Regions from separate parts of the Bacillus sp. SRL543 genome, predicted to be linked through region 2. Evidence: a T-box and tRNA genes for the amino acid it is inferred to sense, from the RefSeq annotation. Region 2 holds a T-box; the other holds one or more tRNA genes.
What was found. A T-box is a leader RNA that pairs with one kind of tRNA and senses whether it is charged. The one in region 2 lies ahead of ileS (isoleucine--tRNA ligase), so its partner is inferred to be a tRNA-Ile.
Positions count from the first base shown of each region.

Region 1 (4,793 bases), 2.1 Mb from region 2:
TTCTTCTTCTTCAACATTATCTAGTTTTGAGTGAATAAAATTTTAAAATTCCTCTTGCAAAATAATAAAAAGACGGTATAATAATACTTGTCTTGAAAAAATAGTCTGGTGGCAATAGCGAGAAGGTCACACCCGTTCCCATACCGAACACGGAAGTTAAGCTTCTCAGCGCCGATGGTAGTTGGAGGTTCTCCTCCTGTGAGAGTAGGACGCTGCCGGGCTTTAATATGGAGGATTAGCTCAGCTGGGAGAGCATCTGCCTTACAAGCAGAGGGTCGGCGGTTCGATCCCGTCATCCTCCACCATATTTGCCGGTTTAGCTCAATTGGTAGAGCAACTGACTTGTAATCAGTAGGTTGGGGGTTCAAGTCCTCTAGCCGGCACCAGTTTCAAATGAGCCATTAGCTCAGTCGGTAGAGCATCTGACTTTTAATCAGAGGGTCGAAGGTTCGAGTCCTTCATGGCTCACCATTCAATCTCTAATAATGAATTATGCGGGTGTGGCGGAATTGGCAGACGCACCAGACTTAGGATCTGGCGCCGCAAGGCGTGGGGGTTCGACTCCCTTCACCCGCACCAATTTAATATGCGGAAGTAGTTCAGTGGTAGAACATCACCTTGCCAAGGTGGGGGTCGCGGGTTCGAATCCCGTCTTCCGCTCCAGAGATTGCCGGGGTGGCGGAACTGGCAGACGCACAGGACTTAAAATCCTGCGGTAGGTGACTACCGTACCGGTTCGATTCCGGTCCTCGGCACCATTAAAAACATTTTAATTATGCGCCCGTAGCTCAATTGGATAGAGCGTCTGACTACGGATCAGAAGGTTATGGGTTCGACTCCTTTCGGGCGCGCCATACTATTAATGTAATGAAAGCAAGAATATTAGCCAACGAGTGAACACCTGACTGCTAATTGCAGGATGATGTGAATAAGGAAGCAATGAAGCAATTCGACGCTTATCATTTGCATGACGGGGAGTAGCTCAGCTTGGTAGAGCACTTGGTTTGGGACCAAGGGGTCGCAGGTTCGAATCCTGTCTTCCCGACCATTTGAAATTCTATATGGGGCCTTAGCTCAGCTGGGAGAGCGCCTGCTTTGCACGCAGGAGGTCAGCGGTTCGATCCCGCTAGGCTCCACCATATAACCTTATGAGAATACTTGATTTGGCGGTGTAGCTCAGCTGGCTAGAGCGTACGGTTCATACCCGTGAGGTCGGGGGTTCGATCCCCTCCGCCGCTACCAAATTAAGGACCTTTAGCTCAGCTGGTTAGAGCAGACGGCTCATAACCGTCCGGTCGTAGGTTCGAGTCCTACAAGGTCCACCATTCACTTTAATATGGAGGTATACCCAAGTCTGGCTGAAGGGATCGGTCTTGAAAACCGACAGGCGGGTAACACCGCGCGGGGGTTCGAATCCCTCTACCTCCTCCATTATACTTTTAAATCACTTTTATCGTCGCGGGGTGGAGCAACAAGCAATTCTCCACTGAAAAGACTGCGAGTTGTACCGGTTGAGCTGCTTCTTGGTTCACTTCCTGAGACCGGGACAGTCCTTTGCAAGCAATATTCAGGAAACAGGAAAGATTATATTTTATCGTCGCGGGGTGGAGCAGTCCGGTAGCTCGTCGGGCTCATAACCCGAAGGTCGCAGGTTCAAATCCTGCCCCCGCAATACCTGGTCCTCAGTGCAGTAATGAGCAGCACTGCGATGAATATGCTTCGAGTGATCATGACGGATTTTCTTGCCGTTCCATCTGGAAGAGGAAGAAACAGTCCTGAAGGATACTCGGGCATAATTCAGACCTTATTTTATAAACTGGTCCCGTGGTGTAGCGGTTAACATGCCTGCCTGTCACGCAGGAGATCGCGGGTTCGATTCCCGTCGGGACCGCCATTATTTATTTAGAAAAGCAATACCCAGTATGGCTCAGCAGCTCAGTCGGTAGAGCAGATTGCTACCTTCATTGAACAGCTTCTGCGGCAATCTGCAAAAAAGTTCGCAAGAACTTTTGAGCAAAGGACTTATGAAATATTGTTTTAGGAAATTACTTTATTTGGCTCAGTAGCTCAGTCGGTAGAGCAAAGGACTGAAAATCCTTGTGTCGGCGGTTCGATTCCGTCCTGAGCCACCATTTATTTTTTGTGAAAAAGCATTGAATTGTGGCGGTTGTGGCGAAGTGGTTAACGCATCGGATTGTGGTTCCGACATTCGTGGGTTCGATTCCCATCAGTCGCCCCATAAAATATGCGGGTGTAGTTTAATGGTAAAACCTCAGCCTTCCAAGCTGATGTCGTGGGTTCGATTCCCATCACCCGCTCCAAAAGTGGGCCTATAGCTCAGCTGGTTAGAGCGCACGCCTGATAAGCGTGAGGTCGATGGTTCGAGTCCATTTAGGCCCACCATTCCGCAGTAGCTCAGTGGTAGAGCATTCGGCTGTTAACCGAACGGTCGCAGGTTCGAGTCCTGCCTGCGGAGCCAATATGGGGAAGTACTCAAGTGGCTGAAGAGGCGCCCCTGCTAAGGGTGTAGGTCGGGCAACCGGCGCGAGGGTTCAAATCCCTCCTTCTCCGCCATAAGGCCCCTTGGTCAAGCGGTTAAGACACCGCCCTTTCACGGCGGTAACACGGGTTCGAATCCCGTAGGGGTCATACAAAAAAGCTGTCAGCAAATGCTGGCAGCTTTTTTGTATGCATCTTTTCTGAATCATTGTGTTTAATCGGGAAGTTCTTCGTTTTTTTGCAGCCGGTTTCCCGGATTATTTAAATCTATTTCTGATGCAATCCCTGTATAGGGCCCCCTGAACATATCTCCCGTCGCAAGGATTTTTCCATCTGCAGGCCCGAACAGAGGCAGCCTTTCTCCGGCTTCTTGCTTTTCCCTGAGAAGAAACTCTTCTTCTTGATTTGCCATCTTCAATCCCCCCTTCATAAAAACATATGCTTATTATAGGCATTTTCCTTGAAAACCAACTCAAGTTTACAAAATTAATCGAATTATAAGAGAAAATATCGAAAAATTTAAAATTTTTTTACAAGGTATTTTTATGAATAAGACGAATATAAAAAGAAAGTCGATGATTTTTAAATCTGTTGGAGAGAAGGATGGCTGTGAAAACGATGTTTCCCACTGACTATCAAATGCATTTATTTCATGAAGGCACCCTTTTTGACAGCCACCGCCTTTTTGGTGCCCACTTGATACATGAAGAAGGCAAAATCCTCACCAGATTTGCTGTATGGGCTCCAAATGCTAAGGAGGTCAGGGTTGTTGGGGACTTTAACAGCTGGAATGGGGAAGGTTTCAAATTACATAGAATGAATAATGAAGGGGTATGGCACATAGTAGTCGAGAAGGATTTGGCAGGCTGCCTCTATAAGTATGAAATATTGACACAAGGAGGCACCAGGCTGCACAAAGCTGATCCATATGCATTCTATTCTGAGAAAAGACCCGGCACTGCTTCAGTCGTATGGCCGCTTGAAGGCTATAAATGGAATGATCAGTCTTGGCTGAAAAGCAGGATGAAGAAAAATACCTTTGCAGAACCGGCTGTCATATATGAAATGCATGCCGGAACGTGGAAACGAAAAAATAATAACAGGCTGATGAATTACAGGGAGCTGGCGGATGAAGTTGTGCCCTATGTCCTTGAACATGGGTTTACACATGTTGAACTGCTCCCTCTTGTCGAGCATCCGCTCGATGCCTCATGGGGCTATCAGGGTACAGGGTATTTTTCCGCGACCAGCCGGTATGGCAAGCCGCAGGATTTAATGTATTTTGTCGACCAATGCCATCAGCATAACATCGGTGTCATTCTCGACTGGGTTCCCGGCCACTTTTGCAAAGATGCCCATGGACTCTATAATTTTGACGGAACCCACCTTTTTGAATATAAGAATGAGAAGGATAGGGAGAATTATGTATGGGGCACTTCAAACTTTGATCTGGGCCGCAAGGAAGTGCAGAGCTTCTTAATCTCCAATGCTTTATTCTGGCTTGAAACCTATCATATAGATGGGTTCAGGATGGATGCTGTATCTAATATCATTTATTGGCCCAATTCGCAAGAACAGCATCAGAATCCGTTTGGAATTGAATTCCTCCGCAAGCTCAACAGCACAATCAGGCAATATGATCCCTCCATTTTTCTAGCAGCTGAAGATTCATCAAATCTCCCGCTGGTGACCTCTCCAGCCCATTATGGGGGCCTTGGCTTTCATTACAAATGGAATATGGGCTGGATGAATGATGTACTGGCCTATATGGAAACCAGTCCAGAGGCAAGAACCGGGAAGCATGGCAATATCACATTTTCTCTTTTATATGCTTTCAAGGAGAATTTTATATTGCCTCTCTCACATGATGAAGTCGTACATGGAAAAAAGTCTCTCCTCAATAAAATGCCGGGAGATTATTGGAGGAAGTTTGCCCAGTTCCGGCTGCTCCTGGGCTATATGATGGCACATCCCGGCAAAAAACTGCTGTTCATGGGCTTTGAAATCGCGCAATTTTCAGAGTGGAAAGATTCGGAAGGACTTGACTGGAATCTGCTTGAGTTTGAGATGCACCAGAAAGCAAACAGGTACAGCAAGGATTTGATAAAGCTATACAGAAGATCCAAGCCCCTGTTTGAACTGGATCATCTTCAGGAAGGCTTTGAGTGGATTGATGCAGATAACTGGGAACAATCCATTTTTTCTTTTGTCCGTTTCAGCGCTGCCGAGGGTGAACATCTTATTGTGGTATGCAACTTTACAGCCGATCCGTATCAAAACTTCAGGATCGGGGT
Region 1 is NZ_OZ481794.1:3,892,637-3,897,429, reverse strand. Features, by position in the region: rRNA gene rrf (5S ribosomal RNA) at 105-221, shown strand; tRNA gene AC4E8B_RS19920 (tRNA-Val) at 230-305, shown strand; tRNA gene AC4E8B_RS19915 (tRNA-Thr) at 311-386, shown strand; tRNA gene AC4E8B_RS19910 (tRNA-Lys) at 396-471, shown strand; tRNA gene AC4E8B_RS19905 (tRNA-Leu) at 495-579, shown strand; tRNA gene AC4E8B_RS19900 (tRNA-Gly) at 589-663, shown strand; tRNA gene AC4E8B_RS19895 (tRNA-Leu) at 670-758, shown strand; tRNA gene AC4E8B_RS19890 (tRNA-Arg) at 778-854, shown strand; tRNA gene AC4E8B_RS19885 (tRNA-Pro) at 972-1,048, shown strand; tRNA gene AC4E8B_RS19880 (tRNA-Ala) at 1,064-1,139, shown strand; tRNA gene AC4E8B_RS19875 (tRNA-Met) at 1,166-1,242, shown strand; tRNA gene AC4E8B_RS19870 (tRNA-Ile) at 1,249-1,325, shown strand; tRNA gene AC4E8B_RS19865 (tRNA-Ser) at 1,339-1,431, shown strand; tRNA gene AC4E8B_RS19860 (tRNA-Met) at 1,599-1,672, shown strand; tRNA gene AC4E8B_RS19855 (tRNA-Asp) at 1,819-1,894, shown strand; tRNA gene AC4E8B_RS19850 (tRNA-Phe) at 2,057-2,132, shown strand; tRNA gene AC4E8B_RS19845 (tRNA-His) at 2,164-2,239, shown strand; tRNA gene AC4E8B_RS19840 (tRNA-Gly) at 2,248-2,321, shown strand; tRNA gene AC4E8B_RS19835 (tRNA-Ile) at 2,327-2,403, shown strand; tRNA gene AC4E8B_RS19830 (tRNA-Asn) at 2,405-2,479, shown strand; tRNA gene AC4E8B_RS19825 (tRNA-Ser) at 2,484-2,574, shown strand; tRNA gene AC4E8B_RS19820 (tRNA-Glu) at 2,578-2,649, shown strand; gene AC4E8B_RS19815 (hypothetical protein) at 2,714-2,911, opposite strand; gene glgB (1,4-alpha-glucan branching protein GlgB) at 3,103-4,793, shown strand, end outside.
Region 1: it encodes a tRNA-Ile, which carries the amino acid that the T-box ahead of ileS (isoleucine--tRNA ligase) is inferred to sense. The anticodon was not compared.

Region 2 (4,793 bases):
CCGTTCTTCTTTGTTTAAAATTATTATCTCCGCCCCAATCGTACAGAACCTGATAAACATTTAACAAAGAGCACAAAGATTAGATAAGGTGGAAGTATTTATCGAAAAAAAAGGTAAACTTTCGGGGGTAAAGTGACAGGATAAAAAATTGAAAACCCGGCTGCATCACGGCAGCCGGGTCTGTTATTATGCCAAGTGGCTATAATTATTTTTTACAACACTTGCACAGCGCGGGCAAAGCGAAGGGTGGTCTGAATCAGCACCGACCTCCGGTGTAACTGTCCAGCAGCGTTCGCATGTTTCACCTTCAGCTTTGGATACAAGGATGGCCGCTTTGTCTAGCTTGAGGGCTTCTTCTGGCGCCTCGCCATATTCTCCGCCGATTTCAAAGCCGGAAACGATGAACAGCTGTTTCACATCTTCATTGATGCTGTCAAGAAGGCTTCTTGTTTCAGCAGTTGGATAAAGAGTGATCTTAGCTGTCAGTGATTTCCCGATCACTTTTTCATTTCGTGCTTCTTCAAGTGCTTTGAGGACTTCATCGCGCAGATTCATGAACATCGTCCATTTTTTCATCAGTTCATCTGCATTAGGAAGCTCTTTGTATTCAGGCATATCTGTCAGCTGAACACTTTCTTCCTTCACAGCAGGGATAAAGGACCAAACTTCATCTGCTGTATGCGAAAGAATTGGTGCAGTCAGCTTTGCAAGCGCAACAAGGCTTTCATACAGGACTGTCTGGATCGCGCGGCGGTCTGCATTGTCTTCTGCCTCGATATAGAGAACATCTTTGGCAAAGTCCAGGTAGAACGAGCTTAAATCCAATGTGCAGAAATTATTGATCGCATGGTAAATGCCTGCGAATTCGTAGCGATCATACGCTTCCTTGACGTTTTTGACCAGCTTGTTCAGCTTTACGAGCATGAACTGGTCAACTTCCCTGAGGCTTTCATAGGCAACTGCATCTTTTTCAGGATTGAAGTCAGACAGGTTACCAAGCAGGAATCTGAATGTGTTTCTGATTTTGCGGTACACCTCAGCAACCTGCTTCAGGATTGGGTCAGAGACTCTTACGTCTGCCTGGTAGTCTACAGATGCCACCCAAAGACGCAGGATATCGGCTCCGAGCTGGTTCATGACCTTCGCCGGCACTACGACATTGCCGATGGATTTACTCATTTTCCTGCCTTCGCCGTCAAGTGCAAAGCCGTGGCTGAGCACGCCCTTATATGGTGCCTTGCCAGTTACTGCAACAGCAGTGGACAGGGACGAATTGAACCAGCCTCTGTACTGGTCAGAGCCTTCAAGATAAAGGTCTGCAGGACGCTGCAGATCATCGCGTTCTTTCAGGACAGCCTGGTGGGATGAGCCTGAATCAAACCAGACATCCATGATATCTGATTCTTTAGTGAACTTCCCATTCGGGCTGCCTGGATGTGTGAACCCTTCAGGCAACAGCTCTTTGGCCTCTTTCTCGAACCAGATATTGGAGCCGTGTTCCCTGAAAAGGGCAGAAACATGATCAATCGTTTCATCCGTAATGATGCTGTCCCCGTTTTCAGCATAGAAAACCGGGATAGGGACACCCCATGCACGCTGGCGGGAAATGCACCAGTCGCCGCGGTCGCGGACCATATTGAACAGACGCGTTTCTCCCCATGCCGGAACCCATTTCGTTTCTTGGACAGCTTCAAGGAGCTCATTGCGGAAATCCTTGATGGATGCGAACCACTGTGCTGTTGCCCTGAAAATGACCGGTTTCTTCGTTCTCCAGTCATGCGGGTAGGAGTGGGTGATGAATTTCAGTCCCAATAATGCTCCCTTTTCTTTTAGCGCCTCAGTTATCGGCTTGTTGGCCTCATCATAAAACAGACCTTCAAAACCTTCAGCTTCATTAGTCATCAGACCTTTATCATCGACTGGGCACAGAACTTCAAGTCCGTACTTCTGGCCAACATAAAAGTCATCTTCCCCGTGGCCAGGCGCAGTGTGGACGCAGCCTGTACCCGCATCAACGGTTACATGGTCGCCAAGCATCACAAGAGAATCACGGCCATAAAGAGGATGTTCTGCAAGGATGTTTTCCAGCTCGCTTCCTTTGACTGTCTTCACAACAGCCGGATCTTCCCAGCCAGTTTCCCCTGCCACAGATTCCAGGAGCTCTTCGGCAACCAGATATTTGCCGCCCTCGGTTTCTGCCACCACATAATTGAGGTCAGGATGGACGCTGATTCCCAGGTTGGCTGGAATGGTCCAAGGAGTTGTCGTCCAGATGGCGATTTGGACATCATGGTCCAATATGCCTTTTCCATCTTTGACTTTGAAGCCTACATAAATAGAAGGAGATCGCTTATCCTGATATTCAATTTCTGCTTCTGCAAGTGCCGATTCACTTGAAGGAGACCAGTAGACCGGCTTCTTCCCTTTGTAGATATAGCCTTTTTTAGCCATATCGCCAAATACCTTGATCTGCTGTGCTTCATATTGAGGCTGGAGTGTGATATACGGGTTTTCCCAGTCGCCGCGGACACCAAGTCGTTTAAATTGTGAACGCTGGCTGTCGACCTGCTCGTAAGCATAGTCACCGCAAAGTTTCCTGAACTCGGCAACTGTCATTTCTTTTCTCTTTACGCCTTTATTAGTCAATGCCTGCTCAATCGGCAGGCCGTGAGTGTCCCAGCCCGGAACATATGGTGCATTAAAGCCGCTCATGGACTTATAGCGCACAATAAAGTCTTTCAGGATTTTATTCAGCGCGTGGCCCATATGGATATCGCCGTTTGCATATGGAGGGCCATCATGAAGGACGAACATCGGCCGGCCTTTCGTATGCTCCTGCACCTTTTTATAAATATTCATTTCTTCCCATTTGCCCTGGATCTCCGGCTCCCTTTTGGGGAGATTCCCGCGCATCGGAAATTCTGTTTTCGGCATCAATAATGTATCTTTGTATTCCATTGCCATTCCTCCTGCTTTCATTTAGGTAAATTGACTTGCCGTACCCGGATGGTTTTTCTAAAAAAAACAAAAAAGCCCCCTCATCCCGGTAAAGGGACGAGAAGGCTTATAGCTCCCGCGGTACCACCCTTGTAGACAGATAAAATCATTCTGTCCGCTCATAGCATCCTTAACGCAGATGATACGCCTGCACTTACTGGTTCGGAGAACGTTCAGGCAGGTACTCTAGGGTGATTTTCCAGCAATCCGCTTATTCCAGGCTCCCACCGTCCCTGGATCGCTAATCTAAAAAGCATGTAGAATGCTGTACTGTCCCTTTCAACGCAGTCAATATTTTCTTATGATATGGATTATATTCGATTTATGCAGGCTGCGTCAAGCCAGTGAGTCTTCTTCTTCTGTTGATTTCAGATCGGTTGAATCCAGTTCATATTGAAGGAGATGATCCCAGTCCTCTGTGTTGAGCATATCCAGCTGCGCTTCGATCAGCATCCTGAACCTTGTTCTGAACACCTTTGACTGCTTCTTCAAGTCCTCGATCTCCAGGGCGATCTTCCTTGCTTTTGATAAGGATTCATTCACGATGCGGTCGGCATTCTTCTCAGCTTCCTTGATGATCAGCTTGGCTTCCTTTTGTGCATTGCGCCTGACTTCTTCAGCGGCTTCCTGAGCAACGACGATGGATTTGTGCAGCGTTTCCTCAATATTGGTGAAATGCCCGATCCGGTCGTTCAGATCTGTAAGCCTTTCTGAAAGCTCCTTTTTCTCCCTGATCAGAATTTCATAATCCTTGATGATCTGGTCAAGGAATTCGTTTACTTCATCTTCATCATAGCCCCTGAAACCTTTGCTGAACTCCTTGTTATGTATATCTAATGGTGTTAAAGGCATAATGCCACCTCCTATAAGTCTTAAAGCATATGTATGACAGCGAAAATACACTAATTTCTGATATTATCACAGCGATAAAGATGTATTCGACAATTTCTTTTAAATTCCTGCAAAATCATAATTTATTTTTGCTTTCCCGTGGTGATTCTCCATTTTTCTTTCTTTGTTTTTCCTTCTACATCTATGATCTTAGAACGTCCCTTTCCCCTTACAGAAAGAACATCAGCTTCTCCGCATGCAAAAGAAGGATCTTCAACCTGTGCCCAGTTTACTTTTACAAGACCCTGCTGGATAAAGAGCTGTGATTTTTGCCTGGATAGATTGTATATTGCCGAAATGACGGCATCCAGTCTCAGCGAGGAGACCGTAGCTGACGATTCTTCCCATGAATCAATTGCAGTGATTGCTTTCTCCAGCGGCAATTTTTTCAGGGTGACTGAAGCTTTTCCGATTGATTCCAGCTGCATGCTAACATAATGTTCAATTTCTTTGGAAACAAAAAACTGCGCCCTTTCAGCCTGGACAGTGATATCACCGAATTTCCCCCTCTTCAGGCCAAGAGCCATGAGGCTCCCGAGTATTTGGGGATGTTCTATGGAAACAAATTTACTTGGATAACTTATCTCAAAAAGCGTGATCGAGAATTCTTCCTCATCAGGGATAAAATATTCAGGATACAGCAGGGCCCTTTTCCGCTCTGTCCCTTCAGCTCCCCCGAAGAAACGAAGCTTCACACCGGCATGCTCCCCGACAATCATTTTTACGATCTGCTGCTCTCTCGGATCGAGAAAGTCAGTCAGTTTAGGGGCATAGGATGTTTCTACAAAGTCCTTCCAGCCGAGAGACTGGTCGATGAATTCTTTTTCCTCCGGCCGAAAATGCTGATAAATAGACATCGGCACTCTCCTTTTACATTTTTCAGGAAGGCGGCTGCAGACAAGTTC
Region 2 is NZ_OZ481794.1:1,839,555-1,844,347, reverse strand. Features, by position in the region: gene ileS (isoleucine--tRNA ligase) at 187-2,958, opposite strand; T-box leader at 3,048-3,289, opposite strand; gene AC4E8B_RS09375 (DivIVA domain-containing protein) at 3,334-3,849, opposite strand; gene AC4E8B_RS09370 (YlmH family RNA-binding protein) at 3,972-4,745, opposite strand.